Regions from separate parts of the Serratia sp. YWN4 genome, predicted to be linked through region 1. Evidence: predicted binding sites of a transcription regulator. Region 1 holds the regulator's gene; each other region holds the start of a gene.
The links. Region 1 encodes ArgR, which controls arginine synthesis, uptake and breakdown. Its sites were predicted from a motif close to ANTGAATAAAAATACANT; they were not measured.

Region 1 (9,978 bases):
TGGACATGAAGCGGTCAACGAACAGCGCGCCGGTCTCTTTGTCGATTTCATATTTGATTGGATCGGCGTTAGCCGGGATTTCGATAACTACGTAGATGTCTTCCGGCAGGTCTTTGCCAGCAGGGACCAGATTCAAGCTCATGTCGGTTTCCTTTAATCAAACCAGAAATGGAGTGGCAGTATTATAGCGGACTCTTTTACGATTTCCTGCCCTTTTCATCATGTACTCAAGCGCTAACGACAAAGGGCGCGGATGCGCCCTTTGTTATGTAGATATCGTTGCTGGCTTATTCGTCTGGGAACTCGGCGATAAAGCACTCGGCTTGTTCTACCATCGATTTAGTCCCGACGAAGAACGGGGCACGCTGGTGCAGCTTTTCTGGCACGATATCCAGAATGCGTCTTTTACCGTCGCTGGCTTTGCCACCGGCCTGTTCGGCCAGGAGCGCCATCGGGTTGCATTCATACAACAGGCGCAGCTTGCCTTGCGGGTGGCTGGCGGTGCTTGGATAAATGTAGATACCGCCTTTCAGCAGGTTGCGGTGGAAGTCGGCAACCAGTGAACCGATATAACGTGAGGTGTAGGGGCGCTGCGTCGCTTCATCCTGCTCTTGGCAGTATTTGATGTATTTCTTCACCCCGAGCGGGAACTTGATGTAGTTACCTTCGTTGATGGAATACATGCAGGCTTTTTCCGGGTAGCGCACTTTCTCGTGAGAGAGGCAGAACACCCCCAGAGACGGATCGTAAGTGAAAGCATGCACGCCATAACCGGTGGTGTACACCAGCATGGTGGATGAGCCGTACACCACGTAACCGGCAGCAACCTGAGCGTTGCCAGGTTGCAGGAAATCTTCTTCGGTAACAGGAGTACCGATCGGGGTGATACGGCGATAGATCGAGAAAATCGTCCCGACTGAGACGTTGACATCAATGTTGGACGATCCGTCCAACGGATCCATCAGCACCACATACTTGCCATTTTCAGCCCGCTCGCCGTCGAATATGACGATCTCGTCTTCTTCTTCAGAAGCGATACCCGCGACTTCACCGCGTGCTTTCAGTGCTGCTTTCAGTTTTTCGTTGGCGAACAGGTCCAGTTTCATCTGAACTTCGCCTTGGACGTTGGAAATGCCGCTGGTCCCCAGAATATCAACCAAACCGGCCTTGTTGATATCACGGTGGATGATTTTGGCGCCCAGTTTAATTGCAGAAAGTAGTGCAGTCAGCTCGCCGGTGGCGTGAGAGAAGTCGTGCTGTTTCTCGACGATAAATTCGCCTAACGTTTTCATGACACAATCCCTGAATCTACGGATGGATAGCGGTTTGTTAACAAGCCGCCAACGTTTATCGTCAGCCAGTGTAGCCCAAAGCATTACGCCATTCATAGGCAAATCCATTTCTTCCAGGCGATTCTGAGCGTTAGAATAAGCACTAAATCGATGCACTCAAATGAGAAACCTAATGCGCATACATATTCTTGGGATCTGCGGCACCTTTATGGGTGGGTTGGCAATGCTGGCGCGTTCGCTTGGACATGAGGTTAGTGGCTCCGATGCCAACGTTTACCCTCCAATGAGCACGCTGCTGGAAAATCAGGGGATCGGTCTGATCCAGGGTTACGATCCGGCACAGCTGGATCCCGTTCCGGATCTGGTAATTATCGGCAATGCGATGACTCGCGGAAATCCTTGTGTGGAAACGGTGTTGGAACGCGGTATTCCTTACGTTTCTGGCCCGCAGTGGCTGCATGACCAGGTGCTGCGCGATCGTTGGGTGTTAGCGGTGGCCGGTACGCACGGTAAAACCACCACCGCCGGGATGGCGACCTGGATCCTGGAGGCCTGTGGCTATCAGCCGGGTTTTGTGATTGGCGGCGTGCCGGGTAACTTCGAGGTTTCTGCCCGTCTCGGCGGCAGCCCGTTCTTCGTCATCGAAGCTGATGAATACGATTGTGCCTTCTTCGACAAGCGCTCCAAGTTTGTGCATTACAGCCCGCGTACGCTGATCATGAACAACCTGGAGTTCGATCATGCAGACATTTTTGACGATCTGAAAGCGATCCAGAAGCAGTTCCACCATCTGGTGCGCCTGGTGCCAGGGAAGGGCAAAATCATCTTGCCGGACAATGACGCGCATCTGAAACAGGTGATGGCGATGGGATGCTGGAGTGAGCAGGAGTTGGTCGGCGATGAAGGGGCTTGGCGTGCGCACAAGCTGACCCCGGATGCCAGCCATTACGAGGTTTTCCTCAATGGCGATAAGGTTGGCGAGGTTAACTGGGCGCTGGTGGGTGAACATAATATGCACAATGGTCTGATGGCGATTGCGGCAACCCGTCACGTTGGCGTGCAACCCGCCGATGCCTGCCGCGCGTTGGGTGATTTCATCAATGCTCGCCGTCGCCTGGAACTGCGTGGCGAAGCCAACGGCGTGACGGTCTATGATGATTTTGCGCATCATCCTACCGCTATTCTTGCCACGCTGGCCGCGCTGCGTGGCAAAGTGGGGGGCACCGCGCGTATTCTGGCGGTATTGGAGCCCCGTTCCAACACCATGAAGATGGGGATCAGCAAAAACGATCTGGCCCCTTCGCTGGGCCGCGCTGATGAAGTGTTCCTATTCCAGCCGCATCACATTCCCTGGCAGGTCGCCGAAGTGGCTGACGCCTGTGTGCAAACGGCGCATTGGAGTGCCGATCTCGAGACATTAGTGGAGATGATCGTCAAAACGGCGCAGCCGGGTGACCATATTCTGGTGATGAGCAACGGCGGATTTGGCGGTATTCATGACAAACTGCTGGCGGCGTTGGCTACAAAGGCCGAACCGAAAGAAGCCTACTGAAGCGTTTTCCCCTCATTTATCAAGTCATGGCCGCGAAAGCGGCCTTTTTTACACAGATAAAAAAGCCCTCGCGAGCGAGGGCAATAGGGTTCGTCGAATAGGACGACGAGGTTTTCTAGGAAATGGGCATTTATCTCAGAACTCGGCAGTGGCAGTGACGAGGGGTGTTCAGCAAATGCGCTCTCTTAGTGATTACTTGTAAATTTCAGCAGTGGCGTGGAAGTTGCCTTCGTTGCGAGCTTCGATCACACGATACGCTGTTGCCCCTTTGGCATCGGCTTTGGCAGACAGTGCCTGACGGATATCTGAAGGGGCTGCACCGACGCCGCTGACGGTGATGGTACCTGTGGATTGCAGTTTTTCAGCTTGCGATGCATCGATGGATTGTGCTGCAAAAGAGCCAAAAGAAAGCATAGAGAGAAGGCTGATTGCTGCAACGGTAGTTTTAATTTTCATGATTTATCCTCTTAGTGTTCTTTTATCAGTTCCAATGAACTGTGATTTACGTCACGAAAATGAGTATACATCTAGTAACTACAAAAATTAATAGTCAGCTAACAATTTCTAGTGAAACTTTATTCGGTCATCATTCTTTTTAAGAACCTAATGGAATAAAAAGCGATGATTAAATGAGCTGTTGATGTTAAATTTATGTAATTTCAACAGGCTAAGTGCTTTTGACTAAAAGTGCGAAATATCACAGATACTACTGATTGCTCACACAGGAATGTCATTGAAATGTGCTGCAAGTCGGTAAATAAGCAGCTTTAAACTTGGTGAGGGATGTTGGGGTGAGAGTGCTATGGCAAGAAAGCGTTAACAAAATAGGGCTGATTGCCCTATTTTGTTAACGGAATGCATCACAGTTCCTGTTCGAACAGCGTGAGAATGGCTTCAAACAGTTGGCGCGCGGTAAATGTGCTGGCTGGGGTGACGAAGATCGTATCATCACCGGCGATAGTGCCGAGGATCCCTTCGGATTTACCCAGGGAATCCAGCAAGCGCGCAATTAACTGTGCGGCGCCTGGGCTGGTATGGATCACCACGATGGCATCATTGTGATCGACATCCAGCACCAGATTCTTCAGCGGGCTGGTGGTGGTGGGTACACCGAGTTCCGCCGGAAGGCAATACACCATCTCCATTTTGGCATTGCGTGTGCGCACCGCGCCGAACTTGGTCAGCATGCGAGACACTTTGGATTGGTTAATGTTTTCGAAGCCTTCTTCTTGCAGCGCCAAAACGATCTCGCCTTGAGAACTGAATTTTTCTTCTTTCAATAACGCCTTGAACGCTTTGATCAGATCTTCCTGCTTTGCGGGATTACGCATTTTGCACCGTGGAATGTTGATAATGGATGCCATTATTATGCATATAAATGAATTTTTATGCAATCTTGGCGTGCCAAGAGCAAATAGTAACGTGCGGAAAATAAGGAAGGGCCGGGATTTTAACAAAATCCGTATCTCATGAATATGCCCTTTTGGCGTGGGAAACGAGTCAGCTCCCCGGTAAAGAAAATGTTATTAAAATGATGTTGTTCTGATGTTATGTAAGGGTGTAATGTAACGGCCGGTTAACTCGCCCGTGAAGAACCTCGCACTATTTTCGATTAGTGTGCGCTATGCCCTTAATGCGTAAGCTATTTAATCTAAAATGATCGCGACATCGGCCATTTTATTGCGCCAGCTCTAAAACCGACTGTTAATAGGTTGTTTTTAAAGGTGTAATAAATTAAGGGCCGAGGCCAAAGAATTCACGGCGCTTTTATATTTAAGATAATAAAGGAGTATAGGATGAAAGTTGCAGTTCTCGGTGCTGCTGGCGGTATCGGCCAGGCCCTCGCCCTTCTACTCAAAACCCAGCTTCCTTCAGGTTCTGAACTCACCCTCTACGACATTGCCCCTGTTACCCCAGGCGTTGCCGTTGACTTAAGCCACATCCCAACCGCAGTTAAAATCAAAGGCTTCAGTGGTGAAGATGCGACTCCTGCGCTGCACGGTGCCGATGTGGTGCTGATTTCTGCCGGTGTTGCTCGTAAGCCTGGTATGGATCGTTCAGATTTGTTTAATGTGAACGCCGGTATCGTGCGTAACCTGATCGAGCAAGTGGCTAAAACCTGCCCGAAAGCCTGCATCGGTATCATCACCAACCCGGTGAATACCACGGTGGCGATTGCCGCAGAAGTGCTGAAGAAAGCCGGTGTTTACGACAAAAATAAACTGTTTGGCGTTACCTCGCTGGATATTATCCGCTCCAACACCTTTGTGGCTGAGCTGAAAGGTAAAAAGCCGGAAGAGCTGGAAGTGCCGGTCATCGGTGGTCACTCTGGCGTTACCATTCTGCCACTGCTGTCGCAGATCCCAGGCGTGAACTTTACCGCGCAGGAAGTGGCTGATCTGACCAAGCGTATCCAGAATGCGGGTACCGAAGTGGTTGAGGCTAAAGCCGGTGGCGGTTCAGCGACCCTGTCTATGGGCCAGGCGGCGGCACGTTTCGGCCTGTCTCTGGTGCGTGCGCTGAGCGGTGAGAAAGGCGTGGTGGAATGTGCCTATGTTGAAGGTGACGGCAAATATGCTCGCTTCTTCGCACAACCCCTGCTGCTGGGCAAAAACGGTGTTGAAGAACGTAAAGACGTCGGCGCTCTGAGCGCGTTCGAGCAACAAGCGCTGAACGAAATGCTGGACGTGCTGCACAAAGATATCGAACTGGGCGAAAAATTTATCAATAACTGATAGCGCCAGTTCGATTAGCTTTACAAAAGCCGCCGGAACAACAGTCCGGCGGCTTTTTTTATTTGTCTCATGATTTGATACGGCTTTTTCGATCCAGCAAACGTTGTGTGTGCGGATCAAAATACCGGCTTGGCCAAATTTCCGCAGGATGAACATTCAATGCGTCGGCAATCAGCCATTCTCCTTTCGGCCAGGGGCGTGACAGCGCATTGGCAAGGGTAGATGAGCTTAGCCCTGCCTCGCGTGAAACCGCTGCCAATGTCGTCCCTCTCTTCTTTAATGCCGCTATTACGTCTGCTGGATGCCAGTCTGGGTTCCGTGAATTCATGTTTACATTCCTTTTTTGATTAGAGAAAGTTCTGTTAGTGGTATAACTAACAGGTCAGAATTAATCGTTTGAACAACATGAAGCGCTTATTCAGAAACCAGAATACCACTAAGTTTCTAAAAAACATCTTATGGTTTCTGAAAAATTTGTTTTGCCACACTATTGTCCAGAGATAATGGCTATGAAAAACGAGTGGTTTGCTGCCAAGGAGCTTACAGGCATCGCAGGATTACCTTCTTCTACACAGGGAATCAATCTGATGGCGCGGCGCGAAGGCTGGGTCAGCCGCCGTCGTAAAGGCGTACAGGGAAAGGCGTTGGAATATCATGTCGACAGCTTGCCCAGCGGCGTGAGGAAACTGTTGATACTGCGGGAGGAACCGGCGGCCTATGAGGTGGAGCGGCAGGATCCTTTGGCGGTCTGGATTGAATATTATTACCATCTGTCAGACAGCGAACGGGCGCAGGTGATGGCGTTTCTGATGCGCGAAGGTGTCGGCAGTTTGCTGGTGTGGATCGCCGAGCAGAACAAGTAGCGCACGGCGCTGTATATAACATTCATCCCTGCTGCAAGCTGTGTTCAGTGCGGCTTTCGTTTTACCTTCTCTATGAGTCAATAAGCCTGGCTTGAGTTATCGCCGGGTAATTTTCTTACGCGGCAACTCTATAATGAATGGTGTGACTAACGGAGGGGCATTAATCGTTTGTTCCACTGGAACTCATTAATGCAGAGAATTAATAGGCCTGTAATCCAGGCCTATTTGAATATTAGGAAAGAGGTATTTCTTAAAAATCGCGTTGAACGGCCAGATGGGCTAATCCTTCCAGCGCCGCACGATGTGGCGATTTCGGCAGCACCTGCAAGGCGGCAATCGCTTTGTCCGCTTCTTCTTCCGCGCGTTGGCGGGTGTAGATCAGAGAACCGCACGCCTCCATGGCGGCCAGCACCGGTTCCAGCAGATGGCGGCCATTCCCCTGCTCAATGGCTGTGCGGATCATCGCTGACTGTTCCGCATTGCCATTGTGCATAGCGTGCAATAAAGGCAGCGTGGGTTTGCCCTCATTGAGATCGTCACCGGTATTTTTGCCCAGCGTGACCCCGTCGGCACTGTAATCGAGCAGATCGTCGATCAACTGGAACGCAGTACCCAGGTAGCGGCCATAGTCCTGCAATGCTTTTTCTTCTGCCTCACTGGCACCGGCAAGAATGCCCGATGACTGGGCCGCTGCTTCAAACAGGCGGGCGGTTTTGCTGTAGATCACCCGCATGTAGCTTTCTTCAGTAATGTCAGGGTCGTGCACGTTCATCAACTGTAGCACTTCGCCTTCGGCAATCACGTTGACGGCCTCAGACATCAGCGCCAGCACGCGCAGCGATTCCAGGCTGGTCATCATCTGAAAAGCACGGGTATAGATGAAGTCTCCAACCAACACGCTGGCCGCATTGCCGAACGCTGCGTTGGCGGTAGCCTTGCCACGGCGCATATCGGATTCATCCACCACGTCATCATGCAGCAGCGTGGCGGTGTGAATGAACTCGATCAGGGCTGCCACGGTAATATGTTTATCACCTTGATAGTGCAGCGCCCGCGCCGCCAGCACGGCGATCATCGGACGAATGCGCTTACCGCCACCGCTGATAATGTAATAGCCAAGTTGATTGATGAGCGTGACATCGGAATTCAACTGTTCGAGAATTGTTGCGTTCACGGCCGCCATATCTTGCGCGGTTAACTCAGTAATTTGTTCTAGGTTCATTGTATTTTTTCAGCTGTGTTTCTGTTCACCGCGATGAGATCGCTGCTCACATCGGTATAGGGCGGTCACTGTCGCCTTTGATTGTACTTGAAAAACGACATAGATAAACGCCATGAAAGAAACTGTGTTTTTTTTCTTCTTTTTTCACCTTCTGGCCCTATTCTGCACTTGTCATGCGCGGGATTATTGCGTAGAATTCGCGCCCTATTGTGAATATTTATAGCGCGCTCTGTACTGAACAGTTGGGCACGCGGAAAGCGGAGTTTTATATGTACGCGGTTTTCCAAAGTGGTGGTAAACAACACCGAGTAAGCGAAGGTCAAACCGTTCGCTTGGAAAAGCTGGACATCGCAACTGGTGAAGCGGTTGAGTTTGACCAGATTCTGATGATCGCTAATGGCGAAGATATCAAAATCGGCGTTCCTTACGTCGATGGCGGTAAGATCAAAGCTGAAGTCATTGCTCACGGTCGTGGCGAAAAAATCAAGATTGTTAAGTTTCGTCGTCGTAAGCACTACCGTAAGCAGCAGGGTCACCGTCAGTGGTTCACTGATGTTAAAATCACCGGCATCAGCGCTTAAGTTAGGAGAGCGGATTAATGGCACACAAAAAGGCTGGCGGCTCGACTCGTAACGGTCGCGATTCAGAAGCTAAACGTCTGGGCGTAAAACGCTTTGGCGGCGAAGCAGTACTGGCAGGCAGCATCATCGTTCGTCAGCGCGGCACCAAATTCCACGCGGGTACCAACGTGGGTTGCGGCAAAGACCACACTCTGTTTGCTTTGAAAGACGGTAAAGTCAAATTCGAAGTTAAAGGCCCGAGCAATCGTAAATTTATCAGCATCGAAGCTGAATAATTTTTCGAGCCTTACGAAATAGATGTAAGCCCCGCAATTCGTTGCGGGGCTTTTTACATTTATGGGTTGCTTGTATTCAGGCCCATAGGCATTAGGAAAAATGGAAACAAAACAGCAGGCTGGTATGGGAATTCTCCTGGCGCTTACCACCGCAATTTGCTGGGGGGCGTTGCCGATAGCGATGAAAGAAGTGCTGAAGGTGATGGAGCCCTTTACCGTCGTCTGGTATCGCTTTGCTTTCGCCGCTGTCGGTCTGGGCATGATTCTGGCGGTGCGTGGGCGTTTGCCATCGGTGAAAATATTTCGTCAGCCGCGCTGGTTGCTATTGCTGATTGTTGCCACGGCAGGATTGCTGGGCAATTTTGTGTTTTTCAGTTCTTCACTGCAATACCTGAGCCCGACGGCATCGCAGGTGATTGGCCAGTTGTCACCGGTTGGCATGATGTTCGCCAGCGTATTGATCCTGAAAGAAAGGATGCGAATCACCCAGGTGATTGGAGCATTGATGCTGATTTGCGGGCTGATGTTGTTTTTCAACGTCAGCCTGATTGAGATTTTTACCCGACTGACGGATTACACCCTCGGTGTTCTGCTGGGCGTGTGTGCCGCCATGGTTTGGGTGACCTACGGGGTGGCTCAGAAAGTGCTGCTGCGCCGATTGGCTTCGCCGCAAATCCTGGTCATGCTGTACACTTTATGTGCAATCGCGTTGTTCCCGCTAGCCAAGCCTGCGATGATTTTCCAACTCAGCCACTGGCAGTTGGCCTGCTTATTGTTTTGCGGGGCTAATACGCTGATTGGCTACGGTGCACTGGCAGAGGCGATGGCGCGTTGGCAGGCGGCGCAGGTGAGTGCGATAGTGACGCTCACCCCGTTGTTTACCCTGATGTTTTCAGATTTATTGGCGCTGGCCTGGCCGCAAGTATTCGCCGCCCCGACATTGAATGCTGTCGGTTATGTCGGTGCTTTTGTGGTGGTAGCAGGCGCCATGTTTTCCGCAATTGGTCACCGCTGGTGGCCGCGACGGGCAGAACCCAACCTGATTGTTTCTTTGAAGCAGTCCGGTGAATGATTTACGGAGACGGTAAATGAAGTTTGTAGATGAAGCGACGATCCTGGTGGTTGCAGGTGATGGTGGTAATGGCTGCGTCAGCTTCCGCCGCGAGAAATACATCCCGAACGGTGGGCCGGACGGCGGTGACGGCGGTGACGGCGGTGACGTCTACCTGCTGGCTGACGAAAATCTGAATACCCTGATCGATTACCGCTTTGAAAAATCTTTCCGTGCCGAACGTGGCCAGAACGGCCAGAGCCGTGACTGTACCGGTAAGCGCGGTCAAGACATTGTGATTAAGGTGCCGGTGGGCACGCGTGTGCAAGATCAGGGCACCGGTGAGATCCTCGGTGATATGACCCGCCATCAGCAGCGTTTGATGGTAGCAAAAGGCGGTTGGCACG
Region 2 (9,978 bases), 720 kb from region 1:
ATGCGGAAACCCGCAAAATGGTCGGTGCCAATATCGCGATGGATATGGTGAAGATCCTCAGCCGCGAAGGGGTGAAGGATTTCCATTTCTATACGCTGAATCGTGCGGAAATGAGCTATGCCATTTGCCACACGTTAGGGGTTCGTCCGGCAATCGCCTGATTTATAGATTGTTATTGAAAGAAGCGCAGTGCGATCACTGCGCCAGATTGATGACAAAGTCCTGGCCGTGAGGCCAGGACTTTGATCTAATAAGGTCAGTGCAAAAAATGGACTGACTGCCATGCTCAAAACACCCTCTCCCCAGCAATATCAGTTTGAAACCATCACCCTGGATGAGTTGGTCCCCGAAGACCATCTGGTTCGCCAAATCGATGCCGCCATCGATTTTGAATTTATCCGCGACGCCGTTGCTCATCTCTATTGTCCTGATAACGGCAGACCCGCTATTGACCCCGTTCGCCTGATTAAAATGATGCTGCTGGGTTATCTCTTCGGTATCCCCAGTGAGCGCCGTCTGGTCAAGGAAATACAGGTCAATGTCGCTTATCGCTGGTTCCTGCGTATGGCCCTCACCGAAAAAGTCCCTGACGCCTCGACCCTGAGCCAGAACCGCCTCCGCCGCTTCAACCACAGCGACGTCTTCCAGCAGATTTTTGACCACATCGTGGAACAGGCTCTCAGCCGCGGCATGGCCAACGGGCGTGTTCTTTACACCGACAGTACCCACCTGAAAGCTGACGCCAACCCTCGCAAGGCAGTGAATGAAGAACGTCCGGTGGGCGTCAGTGAATATCTGGAGCAGCTTGATGCTGCCGTGGAGGCCGACAGGAGGAAGCACGAAAAAAAGCCGCTGCCCGCCGTAAAAAAGACGCCAGAAAGCGTCGCCGTTAAGAACACCAAAGTCAGCACCACCGACCCGGAAAGCGGCTTTATGCACCGGGATAACAAACCGAAGGGCTTCTTCTATCTGGACCACCGCACGGTGGACGGGAAGCACGGCATCATCCTGGATACGCATGTGACACCGGGCAATGTCCATGATAGCCAGCCCTTTATCGGGCGACTTGAGCGGCAGGTAGAGCGCTTCGGTCTGGAGCCAGTGGCGGTGGGTGTGGACGCGGGTTACTTCACCGCCGCGGTGTGCCATCTGACACAGGAAATGGGTATCGCGCTGGTTCCCGGCTATCGGCGGCCGCACAAAGGTCAGAATGAGTTCCAGAAAAAGCACTTCAGGTATGATGAGGCACGGGAAGTGTATGTGTGCCCGGCAGGCGAATTGCTGATATATAGCACGACAGACCGTAACGGTTATCAGCATTACCGTTCAGACCCGGCAGTGTGCCAGTGCTGTGAGCAGAGGCAGCAATGTACGCAGAACAGCAAGGCACAGAAAACGATAACGCGGCATGTGTGGGAAGAGGCGAAAGAGGAAGCCAACAGGTTACGGCTGACGAAATGGGGCAAGAAAATCTACGCGCGGCGCAAAGAGACAGTGGAGAGAAGCTTCGCGGATGCGAAACAGCACCATGGCCATCGGTATGCGCGGTTCCGTGGACTGTCAAAAGTGCAGATGCAGTGCCTGCTGGCGGCCACAGCGCAGAATATGAAAAAGATGGCGCTGCTGGCGCTTCTTTATTGTCTTTACCGGTGGTGGAAAGCGTCTTGGGAAGGCCAGAAAGGTGCCTTGGGCGAACAGAAGTCGCCAATGACGGGGTTATGGAAAAATATCGCGATCGCGACCTGCGGTCGCTAAAAAAGAAGAACCCCACCTGAAGAAGTGGGGTTAGTCAGCAGTCTGAGCGCAGTGCGATCACTGCGCTTTTTTTATGTGAGTTTTACCAATAAAAAAAGCACCGCAAATTGCAGTGCTTCTTATTTACCGGTGGAATAACTAGCCGGTATTACGCATCCCGGCGGCGACACCGGCAATGGTTACCATCAGCGCCTGTTCAACCCGCGCATCCGGCTGCTCCTGCTGGCGTGAACGGTGCAGCAATTCGGCCTGCAGAACGTTGAGCGGATCGGTATAAACGTTACGCAACGCGATGGATTCGGCGATCCACGGCAGATCTGCCATCAGGTTATCGTCGTTGGCGATGGTTAATACCACTTTGATATCGCTTTCCAACTGATCGCGCAGCTGCTTGCCCAACGGCCACAGCGATTTATCTACCAAGCGCTGATCGTAGTATTCCGCCAGCCACAGATCGGTTTTGGAAAACACCATTTCCAACATGGCGATACGGGTCGAGAAGAACGGCCAGTTGCGGCACATGGCTTCCAACTGATCTTGCTTACCCGCCTTCACCGCTTCCTGCAAACCTGCCCCCGCACCCAGCCAGGCCGGTAGCATCAAACGATTCTGCGTCCAGGCGAAGATCCACGGAATGGCACGCAGGCTCTCAACGCCACCGTTCGGGCGACGCTTGGCCGGGCGCGAACCCAGCGGCAGCTTGCCCAGTTCCTGCTCCGGCGTTGCAGCGCGGAAATAGGGCACGAAGTCTGGGTTTTCACGCACGTAACCGCGATACATTTTGCATGAGGTTTCGGACAGTTCATCCATCAGCGAGCGCCACTCTTTTTTCGGCTCTGGCGGTGGCAACAGGTTGGCTTCCAGCACCGCGCCGGTATACAGCGCCAGGCTGCTGATGGCGACTTCCGGCAGACCAAACTTGAAGCGGATCATCTCGCCCTGTTCGGTAACGCGCAGGCCGCCTTTCAGGCTGCCCGGCGGTTGTGACAGCAGAGCGGCATGGGCCGGTGCACCACCACGGCCGATCGAACCGCCACGACCATGAAACAGCGTCAGTGCCACACCGGCTTTTTCACAGGTTTTGATCAACGCATCTTGCGCACGGTACTGCGCCCAGGAGGCCGCCATCACGCCAGCGTCTTTCGCCGAGTCGGAATAGCCAATCATCACCATCTGTTTGCCTTGGATAAAGCCGCGATACCAGTCGATATTCAGCAACTGGGTCATCACGTCATCGGCATTGTTCAGGTCGTCGAGGGTTTCAAACAGCGGTGCTACCGGCAGTGGGAATGGGCAACCGGCTTCTTTCAGTAGCAAATGCACTGCCAGTACGTCAGACGGCGTGCGCGCCATGGAGATCACATAGGCGGCGATCGAACCCTGTGGTGCTTCCGCGACGACGCGGCAGGTTTCCAGCACTTCCTGCGTATCGGCGCTCGGATCCCACTTCAGTGGCACCAGCGGGCGCTTGGAGTTCAGTTCGCGGATCAGGAAGGCCTGTTTATCGGCCTCAGACCAGCTTTCGTAATCACCCAGCCCCAGATAGCGGGTCAGTTCGGCGATGGCTTCGGTATGGCGGGTGCTTTCCTGGCGCACGTCGATGCGCACTAGCGGCACGCCGAAACAGCGCACGCGGCGCAGAGTATCCAGCAGTTGGCCGTTGGCAATAATCCCCATGCCACAGGCCACCAGCGATTGATAACAGGCGTACAGCGGTTCCCACAGCTGCTCGTTGTTTACCAGCAGATCGTGCGGACGCAGCACGCGCTCACCTTTCAGCCGCCCTTCCAGATACGCCTGGGAGCTCATCAGTTGGCTGCGCAGGCGCTTCATCAACTCACGGTAGGGTTCCTGTACGTCGTCACCACCGGCCAGTTCACGCAGCTCTGGGGTACATTCGGTCATCGACAGCTCGGAGACCAGCACCTGAATATCGCGAGTGAACAGGTCACAGGCTTTCCAGCGGCTTAATAACAGCACGTGACGGGTGATTTCTGCCGTCACGTTCGGGTTGCCGTCGCGGTCGCCGCCCATCCAGGAGGTGAAGCGAATTGGCACGGCCTCTACCGGCAGGCGGTAATCGATTGAGTTTTCCAACTGCTCGTTAAATTCGCGCAGAAACGCTGGCACACCTTCCCACAGGCTGTTTTCTACTACCGCAAAGCCCCATTTGGCTTCGTCGACCGGCGATGGGCGGTTTTTGCGCATCTCGTCGGTATGCCAGGATTGCGCCACCAACTGGCGCAAACGGCGCATGATTTTATTGCGCTCGTAGTCGGCCAGATCGTTATGGTCGAGTTGGCTGAGGCAGGTATTTACCTCAACCAGTTTGTGGATCAGGGTACGGCGGGTGATTTCCGTCGGATGTGCGGTCAACACCAGCTCGATAGAGATTTCGTCTACCGCATTTTGCAGCTCTTTAGTGCTGAGCTGTTTGTCTTTCAGCCGGGTAAACAGCTGAGCCAAGGCTTCTGGATTGCTCGCCGCCTCGCCGTGTGGCGAGATGCTGTGATACTGCTCGGCCACGTTGGTCAGATTAAGGAACTGGCTGAACGCGCGCGCGACTGGCAGCAATTCGTCGTTGGACAGGTTTTGCAGCGTCGACAGCAGTTCCTTGCGGTGTGCTTCATTGCCAGCACGTGAAGATTTGGAAAGCTTACGGATAGTTTCAACGCGATCGAGAATATGCTCGCCCAGCGCGTCTTTGATGGTATCGCCGAGCAATTTGCCGAGCATACTGACATTACTTCGCATTGCCGAATATTGTTCGTTCATATAACCCCTGGCTCAATTCTCTGTATACCTCCATCACTCAAGTTGCCGTGTTGTTAACCACAACTTGAAATCTGTGGGTACCTGATTTTCATCTTGTAAGTAAATTTCACGTGTTAGGTAAAGACTGCCGGTTTTATCTCACCACGCTCCTGCCCAATCGTTAATTGACACTATTTTTAGCAAAAAAACATCAAAATCGGCGCATTTTGTGAAATTTAATTACGGGCCACTGGTTATCAGTCTGGCTTATCGGCTTAATTTTCTGCGCCTAACGGGTAGGGCGATGATCGTTCATCGCCCTGTTTTCTATTGCTGGCAGAAATGATCGACTAACTGCCCCAGCAACTGGCGGGTGGGTTCGATAAACGCCGTGTCGAGGTACTCATCCGGCTGATGCGCCTGATTGATCGAGCCTGGCCCCAGCACCAGCGTCGGGCACACTTCCTGCACGAACGGCGCTTCGGTGCAGTAGTTGACCACTTCAGTACGCGAACCGAGCAGTTTCTCAATCACCGCCACCATATGATGATCGGTTGGGCACTCGTAGCCAGGGATCGGCGCATGCAACTCATCAATCGACAAACGCCCAGGCCAGCGTTGGCTGACCGGGGCCAGCGCGTCGTGCAGCAGTTCGTTGATGTTATCCAGCGTCATGCCCGGCAGCGGACGGATATCCATATGCAGTTCACAACAGGCACAGATACGGTTGGCTGCATCTCCGCCGCTGATATGGCCGAAGTTCATGGTGGGATAAGGCACCGCAAACGCCGGGTTGTTGTAGCGTTCTTGCAACGTTTTGCGCAATTCCATCAAATGCCCGATGGATTCATGCATCAGATCGATAGCGTTGACGCCGCGTGCCGGATCGCTGGAATGGCCCGATTGGCCAACGATGCGGATGGCATTGGAGATATGGCCTTTGTGGGCGCGCACCGGTTGCAGCGACGTTGGTTCACCGATAATGGCAAAGTCCGGGCGGATTTTGGTGGAGGCGGCGAAATAGCGCGCTCCGGCCATGGTCGTTTCTTCGTCTGCGGTGGCCAGAATGTACAGCGGCTTGGTCAGCTTGGCGGCATCAATATCCCGTACCGCGTCCAGAATAAAGGCGAAGAAGCCTTTCATGTCGGCGGTGCCCAGCCCGTACAGTTTGTTGTCGTGCTCGGTCAGGGTGAACGGATCGCGCGTCCAGCGGCCTTCATCGTAAGGCACGGTGTCGGTATGGCCCGCCAGCAGCAGGCCGCCGCTGCCTGTGCCAATGCTGGCCAGCAGATTAAATTTGTTGCGCGTATCCGGTACGGGCTGCACGTCAACGCGGAAGCCTAAATCAGCGAACCAACCGGCCAGCATGTTGATTAATGTTTCATTACTCTGATCGAGGGCACCATCGGTGGCGCTGATCGACTTCGTTCTGATCAACGCCCGGTACAGCTCAATAAATGGGGGTAATTTCATCTTCACTGTTGACAGCCTTTGGTTAGGATAGTATCAATATTCATGCATTTATTCTGAATAAAAATACATTAAGCTGGAGCGTAAGGGAATACGAACCCTGGATGTTGATAAAAACATCAACGCTCGACCACGTGGGTGAACGGCGCAACAACGCGACCAAGCCCTGCTGACGGGGCGCAAGTGCCTCTACTTTAAGCCAAAAAGGTGAAAGGCCACATGTTGAATACGCTGATTGTTGGAGCCAGCGGTTACGCCGGAGCGGAGCTCACGGCTTATCTGAATCGCCACCCACACATGAACATAACCGCTTTAGCGGTTTCAGCGCAAAGTGCAGATGCAGGAAAATTACTTTCTGAGCTGCATCCGCAGTTAAAAGGCATCGTTGATCTGCCGTTGCAGCCGCTGGTGAACGTGGCGGAAGCGGCAAAAGGGATCGACGTGGTGTTCTTGGCAACGGCACACGAAGTCAGCCACGATATTGCCCCAGAGTTTTTAGCGGCAGGCTGCGTGGTGTTCGATCTCTCTGGTGCGTTCCGCGTGCAGGACACCGATTTTTATCGCCAATATTATGGCTTTGAACATCAGCATGCCGACTGGCTGGCCAAGGCGGTATACGGCCTGGCCGAATGGCAGAGCGAAAAAATCAAAGAAGCACAGCTGATCGCCGTACCGGGTTGCTACCCAACCGCGGCTCAGTTAACGCTGAAACCGCTGATCGACAAACAACTGCTGAATCTGGACCAATGGCCAGTAATCAACGCCGTCAGCGGTGTCAGCGGTGCCGGGCGTAAAGCCAGCGTCACCACCAGCTTCTGCGAAGTCAGCCTGCAACCCTACGGCTTGTTCAACCATCGTCACCATCCAGAAATCACCGCGCATTTGGGCATCCCGGTGATCTTTACGCCGCATCTGGGTAGCTTCCCGCGGGGTATTCTGGAAACCATCACCTGCCGCCTGAAAGCGGGCGTCACCGCGCAGGATGTGGCAGCGGCCTATCACGCGGCTTACGACGATAAACCGCTGGTGCGGTTGTACGACAAGGGTGTGCCAGCGCTGAAGTCGGTGGTGGGCCTGCCGTTCTGCGATATCGGTTTTGCCGTGCAGGGCGAGCATCTGATCGCCGTAGCGGCGGAAGATAACCTGTTGAAAGGCGCAGCCGCTCAGGCGGTGCAGTGCCTGAATATCCGTTTCGGGTTCCCGGAAACCCAATCATTAATTTAAATCAGCCTTGAGTAAACAGCGATGAACCCATTAATTATTAAACTCGGTGGCGTGTTACTGGACAGTGAAGAAGCGCTGGAGCGTTTGTTTACCGCGCTGGATATCTATCGCCAGGAACATCAGCGCCCGCTGGTGATCGTCCACGGTGGCGGTTGCGTAGTGGATGAACTGATGAAGCAGCTTTCTCTGCCAGTGGTGAAGAAGAACGGCCTGCGCGTAACGCCTGCCGATCAGATCGACATCATTACCGGCGCACTGGCCGGTACTGCCAACAAAACTCTGTTGGCGTGGGCGGTTAAACACAAGATCAGTGCGGTTGGGCTGAGCCTGGCCGACGGCGGCAGCGTTGCGGTAACGCAGCTCGATCCGGCGTTGGGCCACGTTGGCAATGCACAGCCGGGTTCGCCTGCGCTGCTCAATACGCTGCTGGCGGCTGGCTATCTGCCGGTGATCAGTTCCATCGGTATTACCGCCGAAGGCCAACTGATGAATGTGAATGCCGATCAGGCTGCTACGGCGCTGGCCGCAACCTTAGGTGCGGATTTGATCCTACTGTCGGATGTCAGTGGCATTCTCGACGGTAAAGGGCAGCGCATCGCGGAAATGACGGCGCAAAAAGCAGAACAACTGATTGCTCAGGGCATCATTACTGATGGTATGGTAGTGAAGGTGAATGCGGCACTGGATGCAGCGCGTACCCTTGGCCGCCCGGTGGATATCGCCAGCTGGCGCAATGCCGAAAAGCTTCCTGCTCTGTTTAATGGTGTGTCGATTGGCACCCGGATCCTCGCTTAAATTTAGAATTAAAAAGGAATAACACAATGCAAAACAAAGGCATCAAGAAAATCGTTCTGGCGTACTCTGGCGGCTTGGATACTTCGGCCATCATTCCATGGCTGAAAGAAAACTACGGCGGCTGCGAAGTGGTAGCTTTCGTGGCAGATATCGGCCAGGAGCGCAGCGATCTGGAAGGCGTTGAGCAAAAAGCTCTGCAATCCGGTGCCTCTGAGTGTCATGTGGTTGATCTGCGTGAAGAATTCATCCGTGACTATGTTTATCCGGTGCTGCAAACCGGTGCGCTGTATGAAGGCAGCTACCTGCTGGGCACCTCTATGGCGCGCCCGATCATCGCTAAAGCCCAGGTTGAGCTGGCGCTGAAAGTGGGTGCAGACGCGCTGTGCCACGGTGCGACCGGTAAAGGTAACGATCAGGTGCGTTTTGAAACCACCTATACCGCGCTGGCTCCACATCTGAAAGTGGTAGCGCCATGGCGTGAGTGGAACCTGCGTTCCCGCGAAGCGCTGCTGGATTACCTGAAAGAGCGTAATATCCCGACCACCGCATCGCTGGAAAAAATTTACAGCCGTGATGAAAACGCCTGGCATATTTCAACCGAAGGCGGTGTGCTGGAAAGCCCATGGAATGCGCCGAACAAAGATTGCTGGGTATGGACCGTAGACCCGTTAGAAGCGCCGGATCAGCCTGAACAAGTAACGGTGACCGTGGCGAAAGGCTGTGTGGTAGCGGTGAACGGCGAAGCGATGAGCCCGTACAAATGCCTGGAAACCCTGAACGTGCTGGGTGCCAAACATGGCGTTGGCCGTATCGACATCGTAGAAAACCGCCTGGTGGGTATCAAATCCCGCGGTTGCTACGAAACCCCAGGGGGCACCATCATGGTGGCTGCACTGCGTGGTGTCGAGCAACTGGTTCTGGATCGCGACAGCTTCAAATGGCGTGAGCAGTTGGGCCTGGAAATGTCTTACGTGGTATACGATGGCCGCTGGTTCGCGCCGCTGCGCCGTTCCATTCAGGCTTCGGCCCAAGCGTTGGCAGAAGAAGTTAATGGCGAAGTGGTACTGCAACTGTATAAAGGCCAGGTGACGGCGATTCAGAAAAAATCCGCCAACAGCCTGTACTCCGAAGAGTTTGCGACCTTCGGCGAAGACGAAGTTTACGATCACAGCCATGCAGGCGGCTTTATCCGCTTGTTCTCGCTCTCTTCCCGTATTCGTGCGTTGAACGAGAAGAAAAAGTAACCCTAGTTTAGCGTCAATTTGAGGGGCGCAGCATGCTGCGCCCTTTCGCATACTTATTCAGGAGCAAGATTATGGCACTTTGGGGCGGACGCTTCAGTCAGGCAGCGGATCAGCGGTTCAAACAATTAAACGATTCTCTGCGCTTCGATTATCGCCTGGCGGAACAGGACATTGTTGGCTCCGTCGCCTGGTCAAAAGCGCTGGTGACCGTGAATGTGCTGACGGCGGCGGAGCAACAGCAGCTTGAGCAGGCGCTGAATGCGTTGCTGGTAGAAGTGCAGGCCGATCCGTTGGCGATCATCAAAAGCGATGCGGAAGATATTCACAGTTGGGTAGAGCAGAAGCTGATCGATAAAGTCGGCGATCTGGGTAAAAAGCTGCATACCGGCCGCAGCCGTAACGATCAGGTGGCTACCGATCTGAAACTGTGGTGCAAACATCAGGTCAGCGAACTGCATCAGGCGATCGTTCAACTGCAACAAGCGTTGGTAGAAACCGCCGAGGCTAATCAGGATGCGGTGATGCCGGGGTATACCCACTTGCAGCGTGCGCAGCCGATCACTTTTGCTCACTGGTGTTTAGCCTATGTGGAGATGCTGGCGCGGGATGAAAGCCGCCTGCAAGATACCTTGAAGCGCCTGGATATCAGCCCGCTGGGCAGCGGTGCGCTGGCGGGGACGGCTTATCCGATCGATCGTGAGCAACTGGCCGGCTGGTTAGGCTTTGCCTCTGCGAC
Region 3 (9,978 bases), 150 kb from region 1:
CCACGTCGGTAAAGCGCATCAATATGCGCTCCAGCCAGCCGCCGTAATAGCCGGAAAGCACGCCGATCAGCAGGCCGAGCGGCAGGGTAATCACCGTCACCAGCAGCACTAGCCCGAGCGTGGGCCGGGTGCCGTATATCAGGCGGGAAAGCACATCGCGGCCATAGCCATCGGTGCCGAGCCAGTGATCTGCGCCCGGTGGCAACAGGCGGTTGGCGGCGTTCTGCCAGTTAGGGTCAACCGGGGCCAGCCAAGGGGCGAACAGGGCGATCAGCACCAGCGCTAGCAGGATCAGCGCGCCGCTGGTGGCGGAAGGGGAACGTTTGAGCATGGCGATCGTCATCTTGGCCGCGTCCTTGGGTCGATCGCACGTACCAGCAGATCGGTAAAGGTGTTGATCAGCACAAAGCACAGGCCGATCAGCAGGGTGCCACCCATGATGGCAGTGGTATCACCGGCAAACAGCGCTGTGGTGAGGTAACGGCCGATGCCGGGCCAGGAGAACACCGTTTCGGTCAGCACCGCGCCTTCCAGCATGCTGGTGTAAGACAGAGCGATCACCGTCAGCAGCGTACCGCCGATATTCGGCAGCACGTGGCACAGCATGATGCGCATCTCGCTGGCACCTTTGGCGCGCGCCAGCGTGACGTATTCTTTGTTCAGTTCACTCAGGCAGGCCGAGCGCGTCAGGCGGGTGATGCTGGCCAACGAGTAATAAGCCAGCAGGCAGACCGGCAGCACCAGATGCGCCAGCGCATTGCGCACCGCGCCAACATCGCCAGAAAGCCAGGTGTCGATCAGCGCAAAGCCGGTTTTGCTCTCTACGCTGTATTGGTAGATATCGTCCAGCCGCCCCGGCCCGGCGCTCCACTGCAATTTGGCGTAGAACAGCAGCAACATCAGCAGCCCCAGCCAGAAGATCGGCACCGAGTTGCCGAGCAGGGTGATAAAACGCACGAAGATATCCAGCTTGCTACCGGCAAAACGGGCACAGAGCACGCCGAACAGCACGCCGAGCGTCGCGCCAATCATCAACGACAACGTGGCCAGTTCCAAGGTAGCCGGGAAGGCGTGCAGCAAATCCTGCAACACCGGTTGGCCGGTGGCGCTGGCGGTGCCGAGATCGCCGTGCGCCAGCCGCTCCAGATAGTGCCAGAACTGCACCGGCAGTGAGCGATCCAGCCCGAGCTGATGCTTTACCTGTTCATAAGTGGCGTCGCTGGCGTGATCGCCGACGATCTGCAACACCCGATCCACCGGCGACAGCGCCGAAAGCAGAAAGGTGATCAACAGCAGGCCGAACAGGGTCAGCGCCAGCGTAAGCAGGCTCTGGGCCAACCCCCAAATATGACGCCGGGAAAAGCTCCCCGGCGTGGTTTTTATTGCTACCGACATGACAATCCTGATTATTTGCTGACGCGATCGTAGTAAACCATATCCGCATTCAGGCCCTGTTGATAGCCCTTCACGTTATCGCGCAGCACCACCTGCGTTTTGGCCTGATCGATAAACACATAAGGCGAACTGCGTTGCAGCTCCTGCTGCATGGCGGTATACAGCGCGCTGCGCTTGGCTGGATCGGCTTCTGCCACCGCCGCCAGAGTTTCTTTCGTCAACTGAGGGATTTGCCAGCCATTAAACCAGGCCACCGTGCTGCTTTTACCGTCGTTATAGGCAAAGGCGCTGGCATTGGAGTGCGCATCGAAATAATCCGGGATCCACAGGCGGATCGCCGCCTGATGCTGCTTGGCACGCACGCGGGCATACACCTGGCTGCCCGCCGCGGGCAGCAGATCGAGCTTCACGCCGCCCTGGGCAAAGCTGGCCTGCAACGATTGGGCAATGGTGATAAACGGTGGTTTGTTTTCTACGTCCAGCGTCAGGCTGGCGTTAGCGATCCCGGCTTTTTGCAGGATCGCCTTGGCTTTGGCCGGATCGAAACTGAACGGGTTATCCTCTAGCGCGCCCGGCAAGCCGACCGGCAGGAAGCTTTGGTGCACGAAGTATTGCCCTTTCAGCAGATCTTTAGTGATGCCCTGATAATCCACCAGATAGCGTGCGGCCTCCCAGAACGCCGGGTTATTCAGCAGTGGATTAGCCTGATTACCGGCATTAAACACCAGGTAGTTTTGCTCGGCAGAGGGGATTTCCAGCACTTTTACGCCCTGCTGGTTTTTCAGCGCGGCGGTCTGATCCGGGCCCAACTCACGTGCCACGTCGGCATCGCCTTGCTGGATCAGCAGGCGGCGCGCACTTGGGTCTGGCACGTTTTTGATGATGATATTGCTGAGCAGCGGCTTATCGCCCGGCGAGGTGGGGTTGGCGTCCAGCACGATCGCCTGATGCGGCTGATAAACCCGCATCTTGAACGGGCCGCTACCGGCGGAATGCATTTTCAGCCAGGCATTGCCGAAGTCGTCGCCTTTCACGTTGGATTGCACCGCTTTGCTGTCGACGATCGACGCGATCGGCGTTGAGAGAATATTCAGTGCTACCGCCGGGCTGACGTCTGCCGTCCAGCTCAGTTGCACGGTATGATCGTCGATCTTCTTCAACTGCGTCGCGATATTGTCCGGCTGCCAGCCGAGCACGTTAAGGATAAACGCCGGTGATTTATTCATCTTCACCGCGCGCTGATAGGAGAAAATCACGTCGTCGGCGGTCAGCGGGTTACCAGAGGAGAACACCGCCTGCGGGCGTAGTTTAACCGTCAGGGTTTTGGCGGCGGCGTCATCCTGCCAGCTTTCTGCTAGCACCGGGATCACCTTGGCCGGGTTGTCGCGATCGGCCTGCACCAGCCGTTGATACAGGCTTGGCACGGTCTGGATGCTGGAAAGCTCGTTGGCTTCTGCCGGATCGAGGCTGACGATATCATCCAGCGACTGGACGACCACCAGCGTATTGGGCGGCGTGGCGGCGAATGCGGCTCCGGAAAGTGCGGCGAGAATAAACAACGGTAAGGCTTTGGCTTTCATAGACGTATCCCTTGATTGTACTGGTCAACCAGAACGGAGAAGAGGTTGTTATCGTTGATTTTTTTACGGCATTTCCGCCGCCGAGATGCCACGGTAGAACGTTCGTAAAAAGCAGGCAAAGGCCAATCGGTTATTTGATATGACGAAAAAGACTATATGACGCGTGGGGAGGGTTTACCAGATAAACCCCCTCTATTTGAAGGGGTTTTAGAGCGTGTTGCTCTGGGCTATAGCGCTTTGCTCAGCGTGGCGACCATCACCGCTTTAATGGTGTGCAGGCGGTTTTCTGCCTGATCGAACACCACGCTGTGTGCGGATTCGAATACCTCGTTGGTGACTTCCATACCGCCATGCAGGCCGTACTGCTCTGCCATCTGCTTGCCCAACGTCGTTTGATCGTCGTGGAACGCGGGCAGGCAGTGCAGGAATTTCACCTGCGGGTTGCCGGTCAGCTTGACCATCGCCATGTTCACTTGGTAAGGCTTCAACAGGGCGATACGTTCCTGCCACACCTCTTTCGGCTCGCCCATTGAGACCCAAACGTCGGTATACAAGAAGTCAGCGCCTTTCACTCCTTCGGCGATATCTTCCGTCAACGTGATTTTACCGCCGGTCTGCTGCGCCAGTGCCTGGCATTCTGCTACCAGTTCCGCGTGCGGCCAGCAGGCTTTTGGCGCCACCAGGCGCAGATCCATCCCCACCAACGCGGCAGCTTCCAGCAGGGTATTGCCCATATTGTTATGCGCGTCGCCAATGTAGGCGAACTTCACTTCGCTCAGCGGTTTGCTCGGCAAGTGTTCACGCACGGTGAGCAAGTCTGCCAGCAGTTGGGTGGGGTGGAATTCGTTGGTCAAACCGTTCCACACCGGCACCCCGGCATGGTTTGCCAGCGTTTCCACCAGGTGCTGACCAAAACCGCGATACTGAATACCGTCGTACATGCGGCCCAGCACGCGGGCGGTGTCTTTCATCGATTCTTTATGGCCGATCTGGCTGCCACTGGGGCCAAGATAGGTGACCTGCGCCCCCTGATCGAATGCGGCAACTTCGAAAGAGCATCGGGTACGGGTTGAGTCTTTTTCGAAGATGAGCGCGATGTTTTTGCCTTGCAGGTAGCGGGTTTCCTGGCCTTGCTTTTTGGCCTGTTTTAAATCGGCAGCCAGTTGCAGCAGAGACTGGATCTCGGCAGGGGTAAAATCCATTAACCTCAAAAAGTGACGACTATAAAAGGGGTTCATCTGTCTCATCTCCGTATATCCCTAACGTTTCAATTGAATTAAAATTCACTTTATATGTATGAATATTCAATTTCAACCCCGAGGGAGAAATCTTTCACGTTTATCATGGCAGCTGTGACATTGGTGTGTGAAAATAGAAGTATTGAAAGCCATTTTATTGAGGATAGAGGCATGGCAAACCGCGAATTGCTGGAAGAACAACGTGAAGAAACCCGCCTGATCATCGAAGAACTGCTGGATGACGGCAGCGATCCGGATGCGCTCTACACCATTGAGCACCATTTCTCTGCCGAAAAGTTTGAAGTGCTGGAGAAGGCCGCGGTTGAAGCCTTTAAGCTGGGCTACGAAGTGACCGATGCCGAAGAGCTGGAAGTGGAAGATGGTTCACTGGTGATGTGCTGTGACGTGATCAGCGAAGTGGCGCTGAATGCTGAACTGATCGACAGCCAGGTGGAGCAACTGGTGGCGCTGGCAGAAAAATGCGGCGTTAACTACGACGGTTGGGGCACTTACTATGAAGATCCGAACGGTGAAGACGGTGAGGATGACGACGAAGACGGCGAGTTTATCGATGAAGACGACGACGGTAAGCGCCACTAATTAATCCGAGGGCCGGATCCCCGGCCCTTGTTCTTGTATAAGCTCAAATGACATACCATTCTCTATTAACCCCAATTCTGAACTTCCTGCACTGTGAAACCCCAGATGGCTGGATTGACGCTGCGCGCCGCCCGGAAAACCTGCCGCTGTTGCTGACCGACCATATGGTTTGCGAACTGAAAGCCGCACAAACCGGTATGTGGCTGATCCGCCGCTATGTAGCGGACAAAGAGAGCGGTGATGCGTTACTGGCACTGCTGAAGCCTTACGAAGCCTTTGTGCACGAGGAGCAGGGCGTGCCGGAGGCGTTATTCCGCCAGAGCGCTTTCACCAAGAAGATCCTGCCAAAAAACGGTTCGGCCTACGGGCAGGATCTGGTGGATAAAATGGTGCTGCTGATTAAGGAAGAGCTGCATCACTTCTCGCAGGTGCTGGAGATCATGCAGACGCGGCAGATCCCGTATAAAAAGATCACCGCCAGCCGCTATGCCAAAGGCATGATCCGTGAAGTGCGCACTCACGATCCGGCTACCTTGATCGACAAGCTGATCTGCGGCGCTTATATTGAGGCCCGTTCCTGTGAACGCTTCGCCAAGCTGGCACCATTTCTGGACGATGAACTCAACCGGTTCTACGTTTCATTGCTGCGTTCCGAGGCGCGCCATTATCAGGATTACCTGACGCTGGCGCAGCAGATTGCCGAGGGTGATATCAGCGAGCGCGTGGCGCATTTTGGCCGCATTGAAGCCGAGTTGATCCAGTCGCCTGATAACGAGTTCCGCTTTCATAGCGGTGTGCCGGTGGGGTGATGTTTTCTCCAAATTAACCCTCTCCGGTAGGTAAGGAGAGGGAGCTGTCCATACTACAGATCTACGTTTTTACTCTGCGGTGCCCAAAATCAAATCCACCGCCCTTTCCGCCAGCATAATGGTCGGGGCGTTGGTGTTGCCGCTGGTGACCTGCGGCATCACCGAGCTGTCCACCACCCGCAGGCGTTCAAAGCCATGTACCCGCAGTTGCAGATCGGTCACCGAGTCTGCGCTGTGCTGGCCCATGCGGCAACTGCCTACCGGGTGATAGACCGTCTTGCAGAAGTTACGCACAAATTCTTCCATCTGCGCTTCGTCGTTGGTCCACTGTGGTTGCGGCATCAGCAAATCTTTAATCAGCGGTTTAAGGGCGGCGGTTTCTAAGAAACGCAGGCCAAATTTCACCGCACGTAGGCTGCCAGCCAGATCGTCCGGGTGACCGAGGTAGTTGGCCTGTAGTTTGACCGGGTCGCTTGGGTTGCGGCTGCGCAGTTGCACTTGGCCGCGGGCTTTGGGCTGTAGATAGCCGACTTTCAGCGTCATGCCGTGGATCGCGGGCAGCGGTTCACCGGGTACGTCGTCCCAACTGTCCAGCAGCGGCAGAAAGTGGATCTGCACGTCTGGCCGACCATCGCCGAGGCTGTCGGTGAAGGCGGCACCTTCGAGCACGTTAGAACTCAGCACGCCACTGCGAAACGCCATCCACTCGGCACCGTGGCGCAGTGCCTGCAAACCGCGATCGGCACCGAACAAACTGACAGGCTCGCGCATGCTGACGTTGATCGACATATGCAGATGATCGTGGAAGTTCTTGCCCACCGGCAGATCCGCCAAGGGCGTAATCCCCAACTGTTCCAGATGCGCACGCGGGCCGATGCCGGACAGCATCAGGATCTTCGGTGAGCCGACCGCGCCAGCGCTGAGGATCACTTCTTGACTCGCCCGCGCAGTGATTTCACTGCCGCCGTTCTGGCTGTAAATCACGCCGGTCGCTACGTTGTTTTCGAGAGTGACGCGGTGTACCAGCGCATTGAGCTTCACCACCAGCCGTGAGTTATCACGCACCGCTTTCAGGTAGGTGCGTGCGGTGCTGGCGCGCTCGCCCTTGTGGGTGGTGGTCTGGTAGAAACCGACGCCGTGCTGGCTTTCGCCGTTGAAGTCGTTGCGGTAGGGCAGATTTAGCTCCTGGCCTGCGCGGATAAACGCCATGCTGAGCGGGTGCCGATAGCGGTTTTCGCTGACCTGCAGCAACCCGTCACTGCCGTGATAGCCATCAGATAGGCTTTCGTTGGCCTCGGCACGTTTAAAATAGGGCAACACATCCTGATAACCCCAGCCGGTGCAGCCGAACTTTTTGGCCCAATCGTCGTAATCCTGTTGTTGGCCACGGATGTAGATCATGCCGTTCACCGAGCTGCTGCCACCCAGCACTTTGCCCTGGGCGATCTGCATACGGCGGTTGTTGGCATGGGGTTCTGGCTCGGTTTCATACGGCCAGCTTTTTTTGGCGATGATCTTGGCGACACCGGCGGGCATCTTGATAAACAGATTATTGTCGTCGCCACCGGCTTCCAGCAGCAGAACACGCGCCTGAGTACGGCGAATCAACTGCGCTGCCAGCACGCAGCCCGCTGAGCCTGCGCCGACAATGATGTAATCAAAAGTATTTTCCGACATGACTGCTTCCTGTGCGTGATGGCTGGTTATTGCAGAGTAGCGCAGCAGGAATGGTGGTCAATTTGTGATCGTTAATTTATTAACGAATATCACAATAATTTTACATTATCGATTTAAGAGAAAATTTATCTGTTTGAAATATAAAAACGCCGGATAGGTCATTAAATAATGTTGATGTTAATAATCTGTGGGAAGGGGCTTTGCAAGCGCCAAGCCCCTGGGGATTAAAGCGTTTTCAGCATGGTGACTTCGCAGTCGCCGTGGCCGGTACAGCCCATGGCGTGATTGATATGCTCGAAACCGAGATGCTCATACAGGCCGATCGCCTGTTGCAGAGTGGCGGTGGTTTCTAAATAACAGCGGCGGAACCCCTGTTGGCGGCCAAACTCTAGCGCCTGTAACGCCAAACGTTTTGCCAAGCCTTTGCCGCGTAATTCCGGCAGGAAATACATTTTCTGCAATTCGCAAACGTCGGCTTCGCCGCCTTGCAGTGGCGCAATGCCGCCGCCGCCAGCAATCTGACCGTCTAGCTCAACCACCCAGTAGGCGCTGCGTGGCTGGCTGTAGATCGGGTATAACGCGTCCAGATTGGGGTCGGAAACGGTGTAGCCTTTATCCGCCGTCAAGCCGTGCTCGGCGGAGACTGCGCGAATGACGTGAGCAATAGCGGCATTATCTTCAGCCGTTATTGGGCGCACCAGAAGACGCACTGGGGTTGCTGTGGTCATATTTATACTCGCCATTGAGAGAAACCCTGGAAGGTGACGGAATTTTGTTGTTATTACGAAATGCACCGTATTAATCATACTTTGTAATAACACCTAAGGCCGACCCTTGGCAATGGTGATAAAAAAACAGCGGGGAGAACACCCGCTGTTTTTAATCGGTTTGCTTGGCTATGCAGGCGGCAGTTACAGCGCGGCGATGGTCGCCTGCTGTTCTTGCAGCTTCACTTTGCTTTCCTGACAGGCGGCCAGGCGCTCGCGCTCTTTGGCGACGACCGCTTCCGGTGCACGGGCCACAAAGCCTTCATTAGACAGCTTGCCTCCGATAGCAGCGATTTCTGCGTCCAGTTTGCCCATCTCTTTCGTCAGGCGCGCGATCTCTGCGTCTTTATCGATAAAGCCTGCCATCGGGATCAGCAGTTCTGCACCTTCCACCAGTTTGGTGACCGATACCGGGCCTTTATCGCCAGCAGGCAGCAGGGTGATGGATTCCAATCGCGCCAGTTTTTCGATAAAGCTCTGGTTTTCCTGCACGCGGCGCTGAGCATCGCCGTTGGCGTTACGCAGCAACACTTCCAGCATTTTGCTTGGCGCGATGTTCATCTCGGCACGGATGTTACGCACCGCAGTGATCGCCTGCTTGATCCACTCCAGATCGTTCAACGCCTGTTGATCTTCCAGCGCGGCGTCGTAAGCCGGGAAGGGTTGCAGCATGATAGTGTCTGCGGTTTCGCCGGTCAGGGTTTTCACGCGCTGCCAGATGGTTTCGGTGATAAACGGAATGATCGGATGCGCCAGGCGCAGCAAGGCTTCCAGCACCGTGATCAGCGTATGGCGCGTGCCGCGCTGTTCCGCTTCGCTGCCGTTGCTGACCACCGGCTTGGCCAGTTCCAGATACCAGTCGCAGAACTGGTTCCAGGTGAATTCATACAGGATGCCGGCAGCGATGTCGAAGCGATAGGTATCCAGCGCTTCGCGGTAGGCTTTCACCGTGCGGTTGAATTCTGCCAGGATCCAGCGATCGGCCAGCGAAAGCTGCATCTCGCCGCCGTTGAAGCCACAGTCGTGCTCTTCGGTGTTCATCAGCACAAAGCGGCTGGCGTTCCACAGCTTGTTACAGAAGTTGCGGTAGCCTTCCAGGCGCTTCATGTCCCAGTTGATATCACGGCCGGTAGAAGCCAGCGCCGCCAGGGTGAAGCGCAGGGCGTCGGTGCCGTGCGGCTCAATGCCGTTCGGGAACTGTTTCTCGGTACGTTTGCGGATCTTCTCTGCCAACTGCGGCTGCATCATGTTGCCGGTGCGTTTTTCCAGCAGATCTTCCAGCGAGATGCCGTCCACCATATCCAGCGGGTCGATCACGTTGCCTTTCGACTTGGACATCTTCTGCCCTTCGTCGTCGCGGATCAGGCCGGTCATATACACAGTTTTGAACGGTACCTGCGGTTTGCCGCTTTCATCTTTGATGAAGTGCATGGTCAGCATGATCATGCGGGCAATCCAGAAGAAAATGATGTCGAAGCCGCTGACCATCACGCTGGTGGGGTGGAAGGTTTTCAGCGCTGCGGTCTGCTCTGGCCAACCCAGGGTGGAGAAGGTCCACAGGCCGGAGGAGAACCAGGTATCCAGCACGTCTTCATCCTGGTTAAGCGCGATGTCTGCACCCAGGTGGTTTTCGCTGCGCACTTCTTCTTCGGTACGGCCCACGTAAACGTTGCCATTAGCATCGTACCAGGCCGGGATACGGTGGCCCCACCACAGTTGGCGCGAGATACACCAGTCCTGAATGTCGCGCATCCAGCTGAAGTACATGTTTTCGTACTGCTTCGGTACGAACTGGATTTCGCCCTGTTCAACCGCTTCTACCGCCACTTTCGCCAGCGGCGCGGTGCGCACGTACCATTGGTCGGTGAGCATCGGTTCGATCACCACGCCGCCACGGTCGCCGTAAGGCACG

Region 2: argC (N-acetyl-gamma-glutamyl-phosphate reductase) is a predicted target of ArgR. The motif match lies at 6,035-6,052, and genes of this name have one in related genera.
Region 3: argF (ornithine carbamoyltransferase) is a predicted target of ArgR. The motif match lies at 4,246-4,263, and genes of this name have one in related genera.

The regions. Positions count from the first base shown of each region.
Region 1 is NZ_CM147696.1:4,961,165-4,971,142, reverse strand. It holds gene ppa (inorganic diphosphatase) at 1-142, opposite strand, end outside; gene fbp (class 1 fructose-bisphosphatase) at 288-1,292, opposite strand; gene mpl (UDP-N-acetylmuramate:L-alanyl-gamma-D-glutamyl-meso-diaminopimelate ligase) at 1,465-2,844, shown strand; gene yhcN (peroxide/acid stress response protein YhcN) at 3,037-3,300, opposite strand; gene argR (transcriptional regulator ArgR) at 3,705-4,175, opposite strand; gene mdh (malate dehydrogenase) at 4,641-5,579, shown strand; gene ACX9GT_RS22855 (helix-turn-helix domain-containing protein) at 5,647-5,907, opposite strand; gene ACX9GT_RS22850 (DNA-binding protein) at 6,089-6,442, shown strand; gene ispB (octaprenyl diphosphate synthase) at 6,693-7,664, opposite strand; gene rplU (50S ribosomal protein L21) at 7,934-8,245, shown strand; gene rpmA (50S ribosomal protein L27) at 8,263-8,520, shown strand; gene ACX9GT_RS22830 (DMT family transporter) at 8,621-9,592, shown strand; gene cgtA (Obg family GTPase CgtA) at 9,609-9,978, shown strand, end outside.
Region 2 is NZ_CM147696.1:141,892-151,869, forward strand. It holds gene metF (methylenetetrahydrofolate reductase) at 1-161, shown strand, start outside; gene ACX9GT_RS00670 (IS1182 family transposase) at 283-1,755, shown strand; gene ppc (phosphoenolpyruvate carboxylase) at 1,894-4,530, opposite strand; gene argE (acetylornithine deacetylase) at 4,837-5,982, opposite strand; gene argC (N-acetyl-gamma-glutamyl-phosphate reductase) at 6,199-7,203, shown strand; gene argB (acetylglutamate kinase) at 7,225-7,998, shown strand; gene ACX9GT_RS00695 (argininosuccinate synthase) at 8,025-9,242, shown strand; gene argH (argininosuccinate lyase) at 9,314-9,978, shown strand, end outside.
Region 3 is NZ_CM147696.1:4,809,266-4,819,243, reverse strand. It holds gene ACX9GT_RS22220 (ABC transporter permease) at 1-331, opposite strand, end outside; gene ACX9GT_RS22215 (ABC transporter permease) at 340-1,395, opposite strand; gene ACX9GT_RS22210 (ABC transporter substrate-binding protein) at 1,407-2,975, opposite strand; gene argF (ornithine carbamoyltransferase) at 3,203-4,222, opposite strand; gene rraB (ribonuclease E inhibitor RraB) at 4,385-4,813, shown strand; gene miaE (tRNA isopentenyl-2-thiomethyl-A-37 hydroxylase MiaE) at 4,861-5,622, shown strand; gene ACX9GT_RS22190 (GMC family oxidoreductase) at 5,692-7,299, opposite strand; gene ACX9GT_RS22185 (GNAT family N-acetyltransferase) at 7,524-8,027, opposite strand; gene ACX9GT_RS22180 (valine--tRNA ligase) at 8,211-9,978, opposite strand, start outside.